DNA from 2 places in the Mesorhizobium sp. PUT5 genome. Region 1 is predicted to be linked to the other one. Evidence: predicted binding sites of a transcription regulator. Region 1 holds the regulator's gene; the other holds the start of a gene.
The links. The regulator PhoB, encoded in region 1, activates phosphate uptake and scavenging genes when phosphate is short. The targets are predictions, from matches to a motif close to TGTCATNNANCTGTCAT.
Positions count from the first base shown of each region.

Region 2: ACTDI4_RS12555 (LTA synthase family protein) is a predicted target of PhoB. The motif match lies at 2,801-2,817, and genes of this name have one in related genera.

Region 1 covers NZ_JBQOSO010000003.1:4,074,430-4,082,410, reverse strand. The annotation lists gene pstS (phosphate ABC transporter substrate-binding protein PstS) at 1-129, shown strand, start outside; gene pstC (phosphate ABC transporter permease subunit PstC) at 190-1,179, shown strand; gene pstA (phosphate ABC transporter permease PstA) at 1,183-2,037, shown strand; gene pstB (phosphate ABC transporter ATP-binding protein PstB) at 2,034-2,837, shown strand; gene phoU (phosphate signaling complex protein PhoU) at 2,864-3,571, shown strand; gene phoB (phosphate regulon transcriptional regulator PhoB) at 3,593-4,282, shown strand; gene ACTDI4_RS21425 (ROK family protein) at 4,261-5,529, opposite strand; gene xylF (D-xylose ABC transporter substrate-binding protein) at 5,788-6,828, shown strand; gene ACTDI4_RS21415 (sugar ABC transporter permease) at 6,987-7,981, shown strand, end outside.
Region 2 covers NZ_JBQOSO010000003.1:2,257,493-2,265,473, reverse strand. The annotation lists gene ACTDI4_RS12565 (DUF1489 family protein) at 24-461, shown strand; gene rpmG (50S ribosomal protein L33) at 536-703, opposite strand; gene ACTDI4_RS12555 (LTA synthase family protein) at 846-2,702, opposite strand; gene fabD (ACP S-malonyltransferase) at 3,008-3,949, shown strand; gene fabG (3-oxoacyl-[acyl-carrier-protein] reductase) at 4,000-4,737, shown strand; gene ACTDI4_RS12540 (acyl carrier protein) at 4,984-5,220, shown strand; gene fabF (beta-ketoacyl-ACP synthase II) at 5,255-6,517, shown strand; gene mltG (endolytic transglycosylase MltG) at 6,611-7,816, shown strand; gene ACTDI4_RS12525 (YicC/YloC family endoribonuclease) at 7,864-7,981, shown strand, end outside.

The DNA of each region.
Region 1 (7,981 bases):
AAGGGCGCCGAAATGGCCGGCGAACTGGACTACGTGCCGATGCCGGAAAACGTGGTCAAGAGCGTCGAGGACATGTGGGCCAAGGACATCGTCGGCTCCGACGGCAAGCCGCTCTATTCCGCCATGTAATGCAGGCGGGGAGGGCGCCGCGGGCGCTCTCCCCTCTCCTTTCCACAGCGAGGGCGTTCGATGACCGTCGTTTCCGAAGCCATGCCCCGGCATGCCGGCGCCGCAGCGCGTGCGGCCACAGTGCGGCGTTTCGCGCTCACCGATGCGGTCTTCCACGCCCTTACGCGTGCCTCCGCCATCCTGGTGCTGGTCATCCTGGGCGGTGTCGCCGTCTCGCTGGTGGTCGGCGCCTGGCCGGCATTGTCGGCGTTCGGCCCCTCCTTCCTCACCACCCAGTCGTGGAACCCCGTGACGGAGAAATTCGGCGCGCTGGCGCCGATCTACGGCACCCTCGTCACCTCCGCCATCGCCATCCTGATCGCGGTTCCCATCGGCATCGGCATCGCCGTGTTCCTGACCGAATTGTGCCCGCGGCCGCTGCGCCGGCCGATCGGCATCGCCGTCGAACTGCTGGCGGGCATTCCCTCCATCATCTACGGCATCTGGGGCCTGTTCGTCTTCGCCCCGTTCCTCCAGGTCTATCTCCAGCCCTTCGTGATCGGCCTGTTCAAGGGCGTGCCGGTGCTGGAGAACCTGTTCGCCGGTCCGCCCTACGGCATCGGCCTGCTCACCTCGGCGCTGATCCTGGCCATCATGGTGCTGCCCTTCATCACCTCCATCACCAAGGACGTGTTCGACACCGTGCCGGCCGTGCTCAAGGAATCGGCCTACGGCATCGGCTGCACCACATGGGAAGTGACGCGACGCATCGTCATTCCCTACACCCGCGTCGGCATCATGGGCGGCGTCATGCTGGGCCTCGGCCGCGCACTCGGCGAGACCATGGCGGTCACCTTCGTCATCGGCAACGCCCACCGCATTAGCGCCTCGCTGTTCGCGCCGGGCACGACGATCTCGGCCTCCATCGCCAACGAATTCACGGAAGCCGACGGCGCCCTCTACACCTCTTCGCTGGTGGCGCTCGGCCTCATCCTGTTCGTCATCACCTTCCTGATCCTCGCTGCGGCGCGCTTCATGCTGCTGCGGATCGACCGCCGCGCCGGAGCCTGAGCCATGTCCGTGCCTTCCTCCTCGCTTCACCGCCGCCGCAAGGCCAGGAATGCCGTCATGATGGGGCTGTGCACATGCGCGGCCGGCATCGGCCTGGCATGGCTGGCGCTGATCCTCGGCGCGCTGGTCTACAAGGGACTGGCCGGCCTGTCGGTCTCGGTGTTCACGCAGATGACGCCGCCGCCGGGCGACGCCGGCGGTCTCGCCAACGCCATCGCCGGCTCCATCGTCATGACGGTGATCGCGGTGGCCGTCGGCACCCCCATCGGCGTGCTGGCCGGCACCTACATGGCCGAATACGGCCGCTTCTCAAAGCTGTCGACGGTGGTGCGCTTCATCAACGACATCCTTCTTTCGGCGCCCTCCATCATCATCGGCCTGTTCGTCTATGAGCTGATGGTGCGGCCCATGGGCCACTTCTCGGCCATCGCCGGTGCCATCGCGCTCGCCATCCTGGTCATTCCCGTGGTGGTTCGCACGACGGAGGACATGCTGAACCTGGTGCCCAACGCGCTGCGCGAGGCCGGCACGGCCATCGGTGCGCCGCGCTGGGTGGTGATCCGGTCCGTCGCCTACCGCGCCGCCCTTTCCGGCATCGTCACCGGCATCCTGCTGGCGATCGCCCGCATCTCCGGCGAGACGGCGCCGCTGCTGTTCACCGCGCTCAACAACCAGTTCTGGTCGAGCAATCTCAACGCGCCGATCGCCAGCCTTCCGGTCACCATCTTCCAGTTCGCGCTCTCGCCCTACGAGGAGTGGCAGCAACTGGCCTGGACCGGCGCGCTCATCATCACCATGACGGTTCTGGGCCTTTCCATCTTCGCCCGCAGCCTCACCGGACGCAGAGAGGACAGATGAAACCGATGTTGTCCCCCGAAACAGTCGTGGCCGAGCCCGTGCTCGGCAAGGCCAAGATCGAGGTGAAGAACCTCAATTTCTACTATGGCGAGTCCAGGGCGCTGAAGGACATCGGTCTGGAGCTGCCGGAGCGCAGCGTCACCGCCTTCATCGGCCCGTCAGGCTGCGGCAAGTCAACGCTGCTGCGCGTGCTCAACCGCATCTATGAGCTTTACCCGAAGCAGCGGGCCGAGGGCCAGGTGCTGCTCGACGGCGAGAACATCCTCGACCGCTCGCAGGATCTAAATCTTCTGCGCACCAAGATCGGCATGGTGTTCCAGAAGCCGACGCCGTTCCCCATGTCGATCTACGAGAACATCGCCTTCGGCATCCGGCTCTACGAGAAGCTGTCGAAGGCCGAGATCGACGTGCGGGTGGAGGAGGCGCTGGTGCGCGCAGCGCTCTGGGGCGAGGTCAAGGACAAGCTCCATGCCAGCGGCCTTTCGCTGTCCGGCGGCCAGCAGCAGCGCCTGTGCATCGCCCGCACCGTGGCGGTGAAGCCGGAGGTTATCCTGCTCGACGAGCCGGCCTCGGCGCTCGATCCGCTCTCGACGGCCAAGATCGAGGAACTGATCGACGAGTTGCAGGCCGACTACACCATCGTCATCGTCACCCACAACATGCAGCAGGCGGCGCGCGTCTCCAGCCAGACCGCCTTCATGTATCTGGGCGAACTGATCGAGTTCGACCGCACCGAGAAGATCTTCACGTCGCCGCGCGAGAAGCGCACGCAGGACTACATCACCGGCCGGTTCGGCTGACGGCCCACGCAGACGAGGACACGACCATGATGGAACATACCGTCGCCTCCTTCGACGAGGACCTGAAGCAGATCGGCGGCCTGATCCGCGGCATGGGCGAACTCGCCGGCACCATGGTGGCCGACGCCACGCGGGCGCTGACCCATTCCGACACCGCGCTGGCCCAGCGCGTCGTCTCCGACGATGCCGTCATGGATGCGCGCCAGCGCGAGCTGGATACGCGCGCCATCACCCTGATCGCCAAGCGCCAGCCGATGGCCCACGACCTGCGCGCGGTGATCGGCGCCATCCGCATGGCCGGCGACCTCGAGCGCATCGGCGACCTCGCCAAGAACATCGCCAAGCGGATCGACGCGGTCGGGCAGGGCGCCGTGCCGCGCGAGCTGTCGCATTCGATCGATTCCATGGCCGATCTCGTGCTGGCGCAGGTCGGCGGCGTGATCGAGGACTATGTGGCGGGCGACGCGCCGGCGCTTGCCCAGTTGCGCGACGACGACGAACGCATCGACGAGAAGTACACCTCCGTGTTCCGCGAGCTGTTGACCTATATGATGGAGGACCCGCGCAACATCACCGCCTGCACGCATCTTCTGTTCTGCGCCAAGAATTTGGAGCGCATCGGCGACCATGTCACCAACATCGCCGAGAATGCCTATTATGTGCTGACGGGCGAGCAACTGCCGCCGAACCGGCCGAAGCTCGACGAGACGGCCATGTCGGTGCCGGCGAGCTGAGACGCGAGGACGGAGAGGCGCATGATCGCACCACGCATCATGGTGGTGGAGGACGAGGAGCCGCTTGGCGTCCTGCTCCGCTACAATCTGGAATCGGAAGGCTATCAGGTCGAGGTGGTGACGCGCGGCGACGAGGCGGAGATCCGGCTCCAGGAGCACGTGCCGGACCTTCTGGTGCTCGACTGGATGGTGCCGGCCGTCTCCGGCATCGAATTGTGCCGCCGGCTGCGCATGCGGCCCCAGACCGAGCGGCTGCCGGTCATCATGCTGACGGCGCGCGGCGAGGAAAGCGACCGCGTGCGCGGCCTGTCCACCGGCGCCGACGACTATCTGGTCAAGCCCTTCTCGATGCCGGAGTTCATGGCGCGGGTGAAGGCGCTGCTGCGCCGCGCCAAGCCCGAAGTGCTCTCGTCCGTGCTGAAGGTCGGCGACATCATGCTCGACCGCGAGCAGCACCGCGTCTACCGCAAGAAGAGCGAGATCAGGCTCGGGCCGACCGAATTCCGCCTGCTGGAGTTCATGATGCAGCATCCGGGGCGCGTCTTTTCGCGGGCGCAACTGCTCGACAATGTCTGGGGCGAGACGATCTACATCGACGAGCGCACGGTGGACGTGCATGTCGGACGGTTGCGCAAGGCGGTCAATGACGGCCGGCTGCCCGACGTCATCCGCACCATCCGCGGCGCAGGCTACGCCATAAAGGAAGACTGAGGGGCTGTTCGCGCCGCTTCGCCCGTTGCCGGGCCCGGGGCCGGGCCGGGCGCGAAGATCTCGTTGTCCACGAAGGTCAGCGCGCGCATGGCGCACCCTTCGCGGATCAGCGCCAGCTCGTCCGGCTCGGTGTCGAAGGAGATCGATTCCGAATGCTGGCCGCCCGCCGTCTGGGCGATCGCCCGGCGCAGGGCCGGCTCGATGAGGTCGAAGGCGCGCGCGCCGACGCCCACCATGGTGACGGGCGCCGGGTCGATCAGCGCGAACAGGTTGCCCAGGCCGAATCCCAGCGCCGTGCCGGCCTTGCGGTAGGCCTCGCGTTCCGGCCCGTCCGCCGCGCGCGCCCGCTGCGCCAGCGCCAGCATGTCCGCCTCGGCGATGTCGGCGGCCGGCGGCGTGTCCTCGCCCAGGCCATGGGCGTTGCGCCAGATCGCGTAGTTGCCGGCATAGGCCTCCACGCAGCCGCGCCGTCCGCAGCGGCACAGCGCGCCGCCCGGGCGGTGGATCATGTGGCCGAACTCGCCGCCGGAGGAATGGGTGCCGGCGAACAGTTCGCCGTTGAGCACGATGCCCATGCCGATGCCGTGCGACAAAAGCATGGCGATGAAGTCGTGCCTATAGCGGTCGGTGCCGCGCCAGCGCAGCGCCACGGCCATCATGTTGCAGTCGTTCTCGATCGTGGTCGGAATGCCGAAGGCCGTCTCCAGCGCGTCGGCGAGGGCGATGTCGGTGTGCGGCGTGATCGGCGACCACAGCATGGTGCGGGCGTGCGAATCCGTGATGCCCTGCACCGCCAGCGCGATGCGCAGCACCCGCCTGCCGGAAAGCGCCGGGTCGCCGAGATGCCGGCGCATGATCGCGACGCATTCGCCCACCAGTTCCTCGCGCGGCAGGGCCAGCGTGTCCAGCCGCCGCTGTTCCTCGGAAATGATGCTGCCGGCGTAGTCGATGACGGCGACGGCCAGGAAATTCAGCGACAGCACCGCGGTGACCACGGCCGCGGCCGCCGCATCCAGCTCCAGCCCGATCTGGGGCCGGCCGCGCTTCAGCGGCGCGGGGCCGCTGCCGCGCTGGACGAGGATTCCCTCGCCGATGAGGTCGGAGGAGATCGCCGAGATCGTCGAGTTGCTCAGGCCTGTGATCGAGGCGATCTCGGTGCGCGACGGCTCGCCGCTGCGCCGAACGGCCCCTATCACCATGGCGCGGTTGCGCCGGCGAAGATCGTCATGGCGGATGCCCACCGTCATTGCCTTACCGTCTCCTTGGCCGCGCCCCTGATCCACCAGGGCTGCCGGCGCCGGAGCGAAATAGTGGCAGAAGCAGGCCGTGCTGTCATACATTATTTCGAGACTCGAAAAAAAATTCGCGACATTGTGAACCCCGTTGACAGGCCGCCCGGCTTGCGTCACACTTTTTTCGAAGCTCGAAAAAAAGAGCTTTGGCGTGGACCCGGGATCGGAAGCCCCGGGCCGGTTCACAGGCGCCTTGGGCGCAGGGAGGAAATCATGAGGAAATTCACTGCCGCCATACTTGCCGGCGCGGCGATGTCGCTGACGCTGGTTTCCGTCGCCGAGGCCAAGGACAAGGTCATCGGCGTTTCGTGGTCCAACTTCCAGGAGGAGCGCTGGAAGACCGACGAGGCCGCGATGAAGAAGGCCATCGAGGCCGCCGGCGACAAATACATCTCCGCCGACGCGCAGTCATCCGCCGCCAAGCAGCTTACGGATGTCGAGAGCCTGATCGGGCAGGGCGCCAACGCGCTCATCATCCTGGCGCAGGACGCCTCGGCGATCGGGCCTGCCGTGCAGAAGGCGCTGGACGAGGGCATCCCGGTGGTCGGATATGACCGCCTGATCGAGAACAAGGACGTCTTCTACCTGACCTTCGACAACAAGGAGGTCGGCCGCCTGCAGGCCAAGGGCGTCTTCGCCGTCAAGCCGGAAGGCAATTACGCCTTCATCAAGGGCTCCTCCGCCGACCCGAATGCCGACTTCCTGTTCTCCGGCCAGATGGAGGTGCTGAAGGAGGCGATGGACGCCGGCAAGATCAAGAATGTCGGCGAGGCCTATACGGACGGCTGGCTGCCGGCCAACGCGCAGAAGAACATGGAGCAGATCCTGACCGCCAACGACAACAAGGTCGACGCGGTCGTGGCGTCCAACGACGGCACCGCCGGCGGCGCCATCGCCGCGCTGCAGGCGCAGGGCCTTGCGGGCTCTGTGCCGGTGTCGGGCCAGGACGGCGACCATGCCGCGCTGAACCGCATCGCGCTCGGCACCCAGACCGTGTCGGTGTGGAAGGATGCGCGCGAACTCGGCAAGAACGCCGCCGAGATCGCCTCCGAGATGGCCGACGGCAAGAAGATGACCGACATCGCCAATGTGCAGGACTTCACCACGCCGGGCGGCAACACCGTCAAGTCGGTGTTCCTGAAGCCGGTCGCCATCACCAAGGACAACCTCAACGTGGTGATCGACGCCGGCTGGATCGGCAAGGACGAGGTGTGCTCGGGCGTCAAGGCGGGCAGCGTCGCCGCCTGCGACTGAGGCCGGAGCGCGATCCTGGAGAACATGGGACGCCGCGGCCCTGCAGCCGCGGCGTTTTTCTTCCGGGCGGGCGGCCCGGGCGGGGCTTCTAACGGAGCCGGAAAATCCATAGGATCGGCTGCCGCAACCGCGCCAGACGGCACCGGCGGGAGGAGATCATGACCGACACCACCACCAACGATCCGCTCGACCGGGCGCGCGCGGCCGATATCGGCGCGTTCGGCCGGTTCCTCAAGGCGACCGAACTGGACACGCGCATGCTGGGCATGGTGGCGGCGCTGATCGCCATCTGGGTCGTCCTGCATGTGCTGTCGGGCGGCCTGTTCCTGACGCCGCGCAATCTGTGGAACCTGTCGGTCCAGTCGTCGTCGGTCGCCATCATGGCCACCGGCATGGTGCTGGTGATCGTGACGCGCAACATCGACCTGTCGGTCGGCTCGCTGGAGGGCGTGCTCGGCATGGTCATGGGCGTCATGCAGGCCGAGATACTGATCCGCACCGTCGGCCTGCCGCTCGGCGATCCCTGGATCTGGGTGATCGCGCTGGCCTGTGGCCTGCTGCTCGGCCTCGCCATCGGCGCCTTCCAGGGTTTCGTCATCGCCTATCTGGAGGTGCCCTCCTTCATCGTCACGCTGGGCGGCCTGCTGGTTTGGCGCGGCGCGGCCTGGTGGATCACCAGCGGGCGCACCGTGGCGCCGCTCGACGCCACCTTCCAGCTCATGGGCGGCGGGCCGCAGGGCTCCATCGGCGCGAACTGGAGCTGGATCGTCGGGCTGGTGGCCTGCGCCGCCGTGGTGGGGCTGCTGCTCAACGGCCGCCGGCAGCGCAAGCGCTTCAAGTTTCCGCTGCGGCCGGTCTGGGCCGAAACCTTCCTCGGCGCGGTGGTCTGCGCCGTCATCCTCGGCGCGGTGTGGATCGCCAACTCGTATCCGTGGCCGGTCGGCATCGTCAACAGATACGCCGCCGCCCGCAACATCACCGTTCCCGAAGGCGGCCTGTTCATCGCCCACGGCATCGCCATCCCGGTGCTGATGGCGGTGGCGGTCGGCATCGTCATGACCTTCGTCACCAATCGCACCCGCTTCGGCCGCTACGTCTTCGCCATCGGCGGCAATCCGGAGGCGGCCAACCTGGCCGGCATCAACACGCGCTG
Region 2 (7,981 bases), 1.8 Mb from region 1:
CGGCGGCGGGCTAACGTGAAGCCATGGCTCTCAACCTGATAAAATTGTGCGTCGGCTGCGACAGCGTCGAGGACCTTGAGGAGTGGATCGCCTTCAGGCTCGACGAATGCCGACGGGCCGGGCAGCCCGTGGAGCAGTACCATACCACCCGTATGGTGCCGACGCGTGGCGCCGAGATCGTGGACGGCGGCTCGCTCTACTGGGTCATCAAGGGCTCGGTGCAATGCCGCCAGCTCATCACGGAGATCCGGCCCTTCACCGATGCCGAGGGCATCGGCCGTTGCCGCCTCGTGCTCGATCCGCATGTCGTGCGCACGCAGTGGCAGCCGCGTCGGGCCTTCCAGGGCTGGCGCTATCTGAAGCCTGAGGATGCGCCCGCCGACCTCGGAACGGGGCGCTCGGCGCTGGCCGAGATGCCTGCGAAGCTCAGACAGGACCTGGCCGAACTCGGCCTTCTGTGAGGCGCCGGCCTGGGGGCCATAACAAAAAAGCCGCCCCGAAGGACGGCTTTTTTGTTTTCGGCGGAAACCCCGAATTACTTGATCTTGGTTTCCTTGAACTCGACGTGCTTCTTGGCGACCGGATCGTACTTGCGAAACGACAGCTTCTCGGTCTTGGTGCGGCTGTTCTTGCTCGTCACGTAGAAGAAGCCGGTATCGGCGGTCGAAAGAAGCTTGATCTTGATGTTTGCGGCTTTGGCCATGATGTCAGTCCGTTGATGTCTGGGGTTCGAGCCGCAGGAGCACGGGCACGGCGCCCGGGCGCGGGAAACTTGGCGCGACACATAAAGAATGCGCCCGGAAAGTCAAGCCTTCGTGTCCCTCGTCGCCCGGCCGGACCGGCTCTCAGCTTGTGTGGGCAATGAGCTTGTTCACCGTCTCGGGGAAGAAATCGGGGCCGGCGCGGCGCTTGCCGAACATCATGTCGTATTGAAGGTAGCGAAAATCGCGGATCGCCGGGTCGGTCTCCTTTTGCTGCGCCCAGTCGGGCGTCGCCTCGCCATTGGCGTCGAAGAGCACGTTGCGGTCGACGATGCGGTAGCGTTCGCTGAGCGCGCCGAGGAAGCCCGTGTAGTAGGGGTGGGTGATGCCCGCCGCCTTGAGCACGTGGAAGGGCAGCAGGGCAGGGCTGATCGCGCCGGTCTGCTCGACCGGGCCGGTCCTGTTCGACCACAGCACCAGCGGGGTATTGTGGTGCCTGAGCATCTGGTCGGGGGCTTCCTTGCGGGGCGCGACGTTGTTCTTGAGGAAGCCGGTCTCGACATAGACGGGGCCGAGCGGGGGCAGGTGGTCGCCGAAGAAAGCGATCACGGTCGGCCGGTCGCGATTCTTAGCCCAGTCGATCAGGCGCTGCAGGCCGCGGTCGGCATCGGCTGCGCCCTCCGCATAGCTCTGCAGCGAATCGCGTGCCCACTGACTGGTGGAAGCCTGCACTGCGTGGGCGGCGTCTGGGTAGCGATTGGGCTCGTAAGGCCCATGGTTCTGGAGGCTTACGGCAAAGAAGAAGAACGGCGCGTCCGTCTCCTCGCCCTCGCGGATGATCTCGTCGGTCATCGATTCGTCGGAGGCCAGCGGCCCGCGCTTGATCATGGGCGGCAGGTTCTCCTCCGACTTGAAATCGTCGAAGCCGAAATCCTGGTAGACGTTGCCACGGTTCCAGAACCAGTTGGTGCCGGGGTGAATGGCCCGCGCCTCGTAGCCCTCGCTCTTCAGGAAGGTGGCCAGCGAGGGAACCGGCGCGCGCACATATTGCTGGTAGGGAATCGAGCCGGCCGGCAGGAACGCGTTGGAAAAGCCCGTCAGCGCCTCAAACTCGACATTGGCCGTCATGCCGCCGAATTCCGGCGAGAACACCGAACCCGATTGCAGCGACCGCACCGTCGGAATCGGGTCCGGCGTGATGGTGACGCCCGGCAGTTCCGTCGGATCCCAGAAGGATTCGCTCATCACGATAATGATGTCCGGCTTATCCGCCGGCACCGAGGCTGTGACCTGGGGCTTGGCGATGGCCGCGATGGCCTTGTCGGAATAGCCGGCGGGTGCCGTGACATGCGCCATCGGCACGTTGAGCGCGAAGGCCAGCGCGAACCCGTTGGAGTTGTAGTTCTCCTTCTGGTCCCACATCATCGGGATGATGTTCAGCCGGTCTCGCGTCCACGAGAATGTGGCGTAGTCCATGATGGAGACGAAAGAGGCCAGCAACGGGATGCACAATGCCAGCCGGGCGGCACGGCCCCGGTAGCTCATGACGCGGATTCGGCGGCAGCACTGACGCCAGGCGAAGATGAGCAGAGCCAGGACGCCTGCCAGCCCGGCGACCATGGCCAGGCCTGTCAGCGGCCTCTCACGGACCAGAAGCGGCAGAAGGTCGACGATCTGGCGAGCGAAGAGGAAATCGGTCGGATAGAGCGGATCGCCCAGATAGTGCGATTTCTGATGGCCGATGAAGGCCAGCGTCAGCGTCAGCGGCGCCACCAGGATCAGCGCCTGATATGCGCGGCCCAGCAACGCGTCCAGCGCGATCACCGTCAGCGTGAAAAGCACGATCGTCGTCCAGCCCGGCTTGAACGGCTGCAGGAAGAAGCCGGTCGTGGAGCCGAAATCACCCCGAAAAATCAGTTCGATGGCAAAGACGAGGGTGGCCGAAGCCAGAAGCGAATAGAAGCCGTAGCGGGCTGCGGGCCAAATCCGTGCGCTCCGCATTCCGGCGCGTGGCGGAATGCTCGTGCCCGCAGATGCGGCCATTGCTGTGTTTGCTCTGCCCGTCGCCAACTCCAACTCCCGGAACGCACGCGAAAATATGTCATTTAACTGTCATGAAACCGTCACGCAAACCCGGCGGTTGCGGCAAAAGCGGGACAAGCCGGCAAAAAATAGTGTCTGCCTTTAATCATGCGTGAGCGGCCCACGGCCTGCCGGCCGGCGGGACCCCGGCCGTCGGCGGGCTTGACTTGGCGGGGCCGCTTGCGCCACAGGCAGGCATCGAGAGACGGAACGGGGTCAGCAACATGGCGATCGCATTCACCTTTCCCGGACAGGGCAGCCAGGCCGTCGGCATGGGCAAGGACCTGGCCGATGCGTTCCCCGAGGCGCGGCGCGTCTTCGAGGAGGTCGACGAGGCGCTGGGCGAGAAGCTTTCCGCCGTTATCTGGGAAGGCCCGGAGGAGACGCTGACGCTGACGGCCAACGCCCAGCCGGCGCTCATGGCGGTTTCGCTCGCTGCCGTCAGGGCGCTGGAAGCGCGCGGCTTTTCGCTGAAGGACAAGGTCTCCTACGTCGCCGGCCACTCGCTCGGCGAGTATTCGGCGCTTGCCGCCGCAGGCTTCGTTTCCGTGGCCGATGCGGCGCGGCTCCTGCGCATCCGCGGCAACGCCATGCAGTCCGCCGTGCCTGTGGGCGAGGGCGCCATGGCCGCCATCATCGGGCTGGAGCAGGCCGACGTCGAAGCCGCCTGCGCCGAAGCCGCGAAGGGATCGGTTTGCCAGGTGGCCAACGACAATGGCGGCGGGCAGCTCGTCATCTCCGGCGCCAGGGCGGCGGTCGAACTGGCCGCCAGGCTGTGCACCGAAAAGGGCGCCAAGCGCGCGTTGATGCTGCAGGTGTCGGCACCCTTCCATTGCGCGCTGATGGCGCCGGCCGCCGAAGCGATGCGCGAGGCACTGGCCGGCGTGAAGAAAATTGCGCCGGCCGTGCCGGTCGTGTCGAACGTGTCCGTTGCGCCGACGAGCGATCCCGAAACCATCGCCAGCCGCCTGGTCGAGCAGGTGACGGGCCGCGTGCGCTGGCGCGAGACGGTGGAATGGTTCGGCGCCAACGGCATGACTACGCTCTACGAGGTGGGCGCGGGCAAGGTGCTGTCAGGCCTGGCCCGGCGCATCAACCGCGACATCGCCACGGCTTCCGTCGGCACGCCTGCCGACGTGGACGCGGCGCTGGCGACTTTGGGCTGACCTGTTACATTCGACCTCTCTTACCGGGAGAGCGTTCCAAGGAGACAACAATGTTCGATCTGACCGGCCGCAAGGCGCTTGTCACCGGGGCGACGGGTGGCATCGGCGAAGCGATCGCGCGCGTGCTGCACGCGCAGGGAGCGACCGTCGGGCTGCATGGCACCCGCATGGAGAGGCTCGAGGCGTTGGCTGCCGAACTGGGCGACCGGGTGAAGCTCTTCCCGGCGAATCTGTCCGACCGCGACGAAGTCAAGGCGCTCGGCCAGAAGGCGGAAGCCGAACTGGAGGGAGTGGACATCCTCGTCAACAACGCCGGCATCACCAGGGACGGGCTGTTCGTGCGCATGTCCGACGCGGACTGGGATTCGGTGATGGAGGTGAACCTGACCGCCGTGTTCCGCCTGACCCGGGAACTCACCCATCCGATGATGCGCCGCCGCCACGGCCGCATCATCAACATCACCTCCGTGGTCGGCGTGACCGGAAACCCTGGCCAGGCGAACTATTGCGCTTCCAAGGCCGGCATGATCGGCTTTTCCAAGTCGTTGGCCCAGGAGATCGCGACCCGCAGCGTGACCGTCAACTGCGTCGCGCCGGGCTTCATCGAATCGGCCATGACCGACAAGCTGAACGACAAGCAGAAAGAGGCCATCATGGCCGCCATCCCCACCAGGCGGATGGGGACCGGCGCCGAGGTCGCCTCGGCGGTCGCCTATCTCGCTTCGGACGAGGCAGCCTATGTCACAGGCCAGACGCTGCACGTCAACGGCGGCATGGCGATGATCTGACCGATCCGGCATTGGTCGAGGCAAATCCGGAGTAGCAACCCTGGGGACAGGAAACGACGGGGCGGGGAAAAAGCCCGGCCCCGCTTGGAGCCAGCGACGTTTTCGTGTAATGCGGCCCGCAACCCGGGGGTTTTCGGGCGACCGTGGCCAGCCTGGCAGCGTTTCCGGCAGGCCCATCTTTCAGCTTGATTAGGGGCAACATGCCCGCTAACGAAGACAAACAAACTTGAAGACGAGGATGCCCATATGAGTGACACCGCAGAGCGCGTCAAAAAGATCGTCATCGAACATCTTGGCGTCGACGCCGATAAGGTGACGGAGCAGGCCAGCTTCATCGACGATCTGGGCGCAGACAGCCTCGACACGGTCGAACTTGTCATGGCGTTCGAAGAAGAATTCGGTGTCGAGATCCCGGACGATGCGGCCGAGACCATTCTCACGGTCGGCGATGCCGTGAAGTACATCGACAAGGCTTCGGCCTGATTTCCAACGCAGTCGCCGCTGAAGAGTATCTGCGATGAGACGCGTCGTCGTTACGGGTCTCGGCCTGCTGTCGCCTTTCGGCGTCGGGGCCGAGCACGGTTGGAAAGAGCTTCTGACCGGCCGCAGCGCGGCAACGCGCGTCACCAGCTTCGAGGTGGACGATCTTGCCTGCAAGATCGCCCACGTCATACCGCGGGGCGACGGCTCCGGCGCCACCTTCAATCCCGAATCGGTCCTTGAAGCCAAGGAACTGCGCAAGATCGGCGACTTCATCCTCTATGGGATCGCGGCCGCCGACGAGGCGCTGAAGGATTCGGGCTGGCAGCCGAAGACGCATGAAGAACAATGCGCCACCGGCGTCATGATCGGCTCCGGCATCGGCGGCATCGAAGGCATCGCCGAGAACGCGCTCATCCTGCATGATCGCGGCCCTCGTCGTATCAGCCCCTTCTTCATTCCCGGCAACATCATCAACCTGGTGTCCGGGCAGGTCTCGATCCGGCATGGGCTGAAAGGCCCGAACCACGCCGTGGTCACCGCCTGCTCCACCGGCGCGCACGCGATCGGCGATGCGGCGCGGCTGATCCAGTTCGGCGATGCCGACGTGATGCTGGCAGGCGGCGCCGAGGCGCCGGTGACGCGGCTTTCTCTGGCCGGCTTCGCGGCCTGCCGCGCGCTCTCCACCGAGCGCAACGACGCGCCTGAAAAGGCGTCGCGCCCCTATGATCGCGACCGCGACGGCTTCGTCATGGGCGAGGGCGCCGGCGTCGTGGTCCTGGAGGAACTGGAGCACGCCAAGGCGCGCGGCGCCAAGATTTATGCCGAGGTTACCGGCTACGGCATGACCGGCGACGCCTACCACATCACCGCTCCGGCCGAAGATGGCGACGGCGCGTTCCGTTGCATGAGCGCTGCACTGAAGCGTGCGGGACTGAAGCCCGCCGACATCGACTATATCAACGCCCACGGCACCTCGACCATGGCCGACACGATCGAGCTCGGCGCCGTCGAGCGCCTGGTCGGCGATGCCGCCCCGAAAGTGTCGATGTCGTCCACCAAGTCGTCGATCGGCCATCTGCTCGGTGCGGCGGGAGCGGCCGAGGCGATCTTTTCCATTCTGGCCATCCGCGACAACATCGCGCCGGCCACCATCAATCTGGACAATCCCGAGCGCGAGACGCAGATCGATCTCGTGCCGAACACGCCGCGCAAGCGGCAGATCGACGTCGCGCTCTCCAATTCCTTCGGCTTCGGCGGCACCAACGCCTCGCTCGTCTTCCAGCGATACAATGGCTGATCCGCGTGCCGGGAAGGCCCTGCCGGAAATTTTGCCATATTCCCTCCTACTCTGCAGTCGGGGAATCGCCGGAAGAACAAGCGGTAGGGTGCCATGAACACCAGTCCTGCGGACAATGAGGGAAACGCCCGTCCCGCTGCGCCCTTCGTGCCGAAGACGGCGAGCGAGGCGTTGCGGCCCGAGGCCGGCACGCCCCCTCCGCCCAGGCGCTCGCGCGCGTCGCGCAGCCAGACGGTGGTGTTCCTGAATTTCCTTTTTTCCTGCATCGTTCTGGTCATCCTGGCGGTGGGCGCCGCGCTTTATTTCGGCCGACAGGCCTTCAACGAACCCGGCTCTTCGGCCGGTGGCGGCACCGTGCTGGTCAAGCCCAGCATGCGGGTGGCCGAAATCGCCGACCAACTGGAGCGGCGCGGCCTCATCAGCGACGCGCGCATATTCCGCATCGGCGTGCGTGCCTATGGCAATGATTCCGCGTTGAAGGCAGGCGAATATGCGATCGATCCGCACGCCTCGATGCACGACATCATGGACCTGATGAAAAGCGGCAAGTCGGTGATGTATTCGTTGACCATCCCCGAGGGACTGACGGTCGAACAGGCATTCGAACGCATCGCGTCCCAGGCCGAATTGACCGGCGACATGCCGGCTGAGTTGCCGCAGGAAGGCAGCCTCGCCACCGACACGCTACGTTTCACGCGCGGCGCCACGCGCCAGCAGATGGTCGACAAGCTGCTGGCCGACCAGAAGAAACTGGTGGAGGAGGTATGGACGCGTCGCGTGCCCGACCTGCCGATCGCCAATGTCGAGGATTTCGTCACCCTGGCTTCGATCGTGGAGAAGGAGACCGGCCGCAGCGACGAGCGTTCGCGCGTCGCCGCCGTGTTCCTGAACAGGCTGGCCAAGGGCATGCGCCTGCAATCGGACCCGACCATCATCTACGGGCTGTTCGGCGGCAAGGGCAAGCCGGCCGATCGGCCGATCTATCAATCCGACATCGACAAGGCCACGCCCTACAACACCTATCAGATCAATGGCCTGCCGCCGACGCCGATCGCCAATCCCGGCCGCGCGGCGTTGGAAGCCGTGGCCAATCCATCGCAGACGAAGGACCTCTATTTCGTCGCCGACGGTAATGGCGGGCATGTATTCGCAGCCACGCTCGAAGAGCACAACCAGAACGTCGCCCGCTATCGCGCGCTGCAGAAGAAGCAGGCCGAGGAAGCCGCCAAGGCCGCAGCGCCGCAACCCGGGGCGGACGGCGGCGGTCAGTCCGGCGCACAGCCCGACACCTCGCAATAGCCGCCGGCATTGCGAATTTGTCGGGGCAGAGGTGCCAAGGGGGTGCCATGAACTTGCAGAGCATGACCGGTTTTGCGCGCGCTTCCGCCGATCATGCGGGCGCCGCGATCGCGTGGGAAGTGAAATCCGTCAACGGCAAGGGCCTTGAGATCCGGTTGCGCCTGC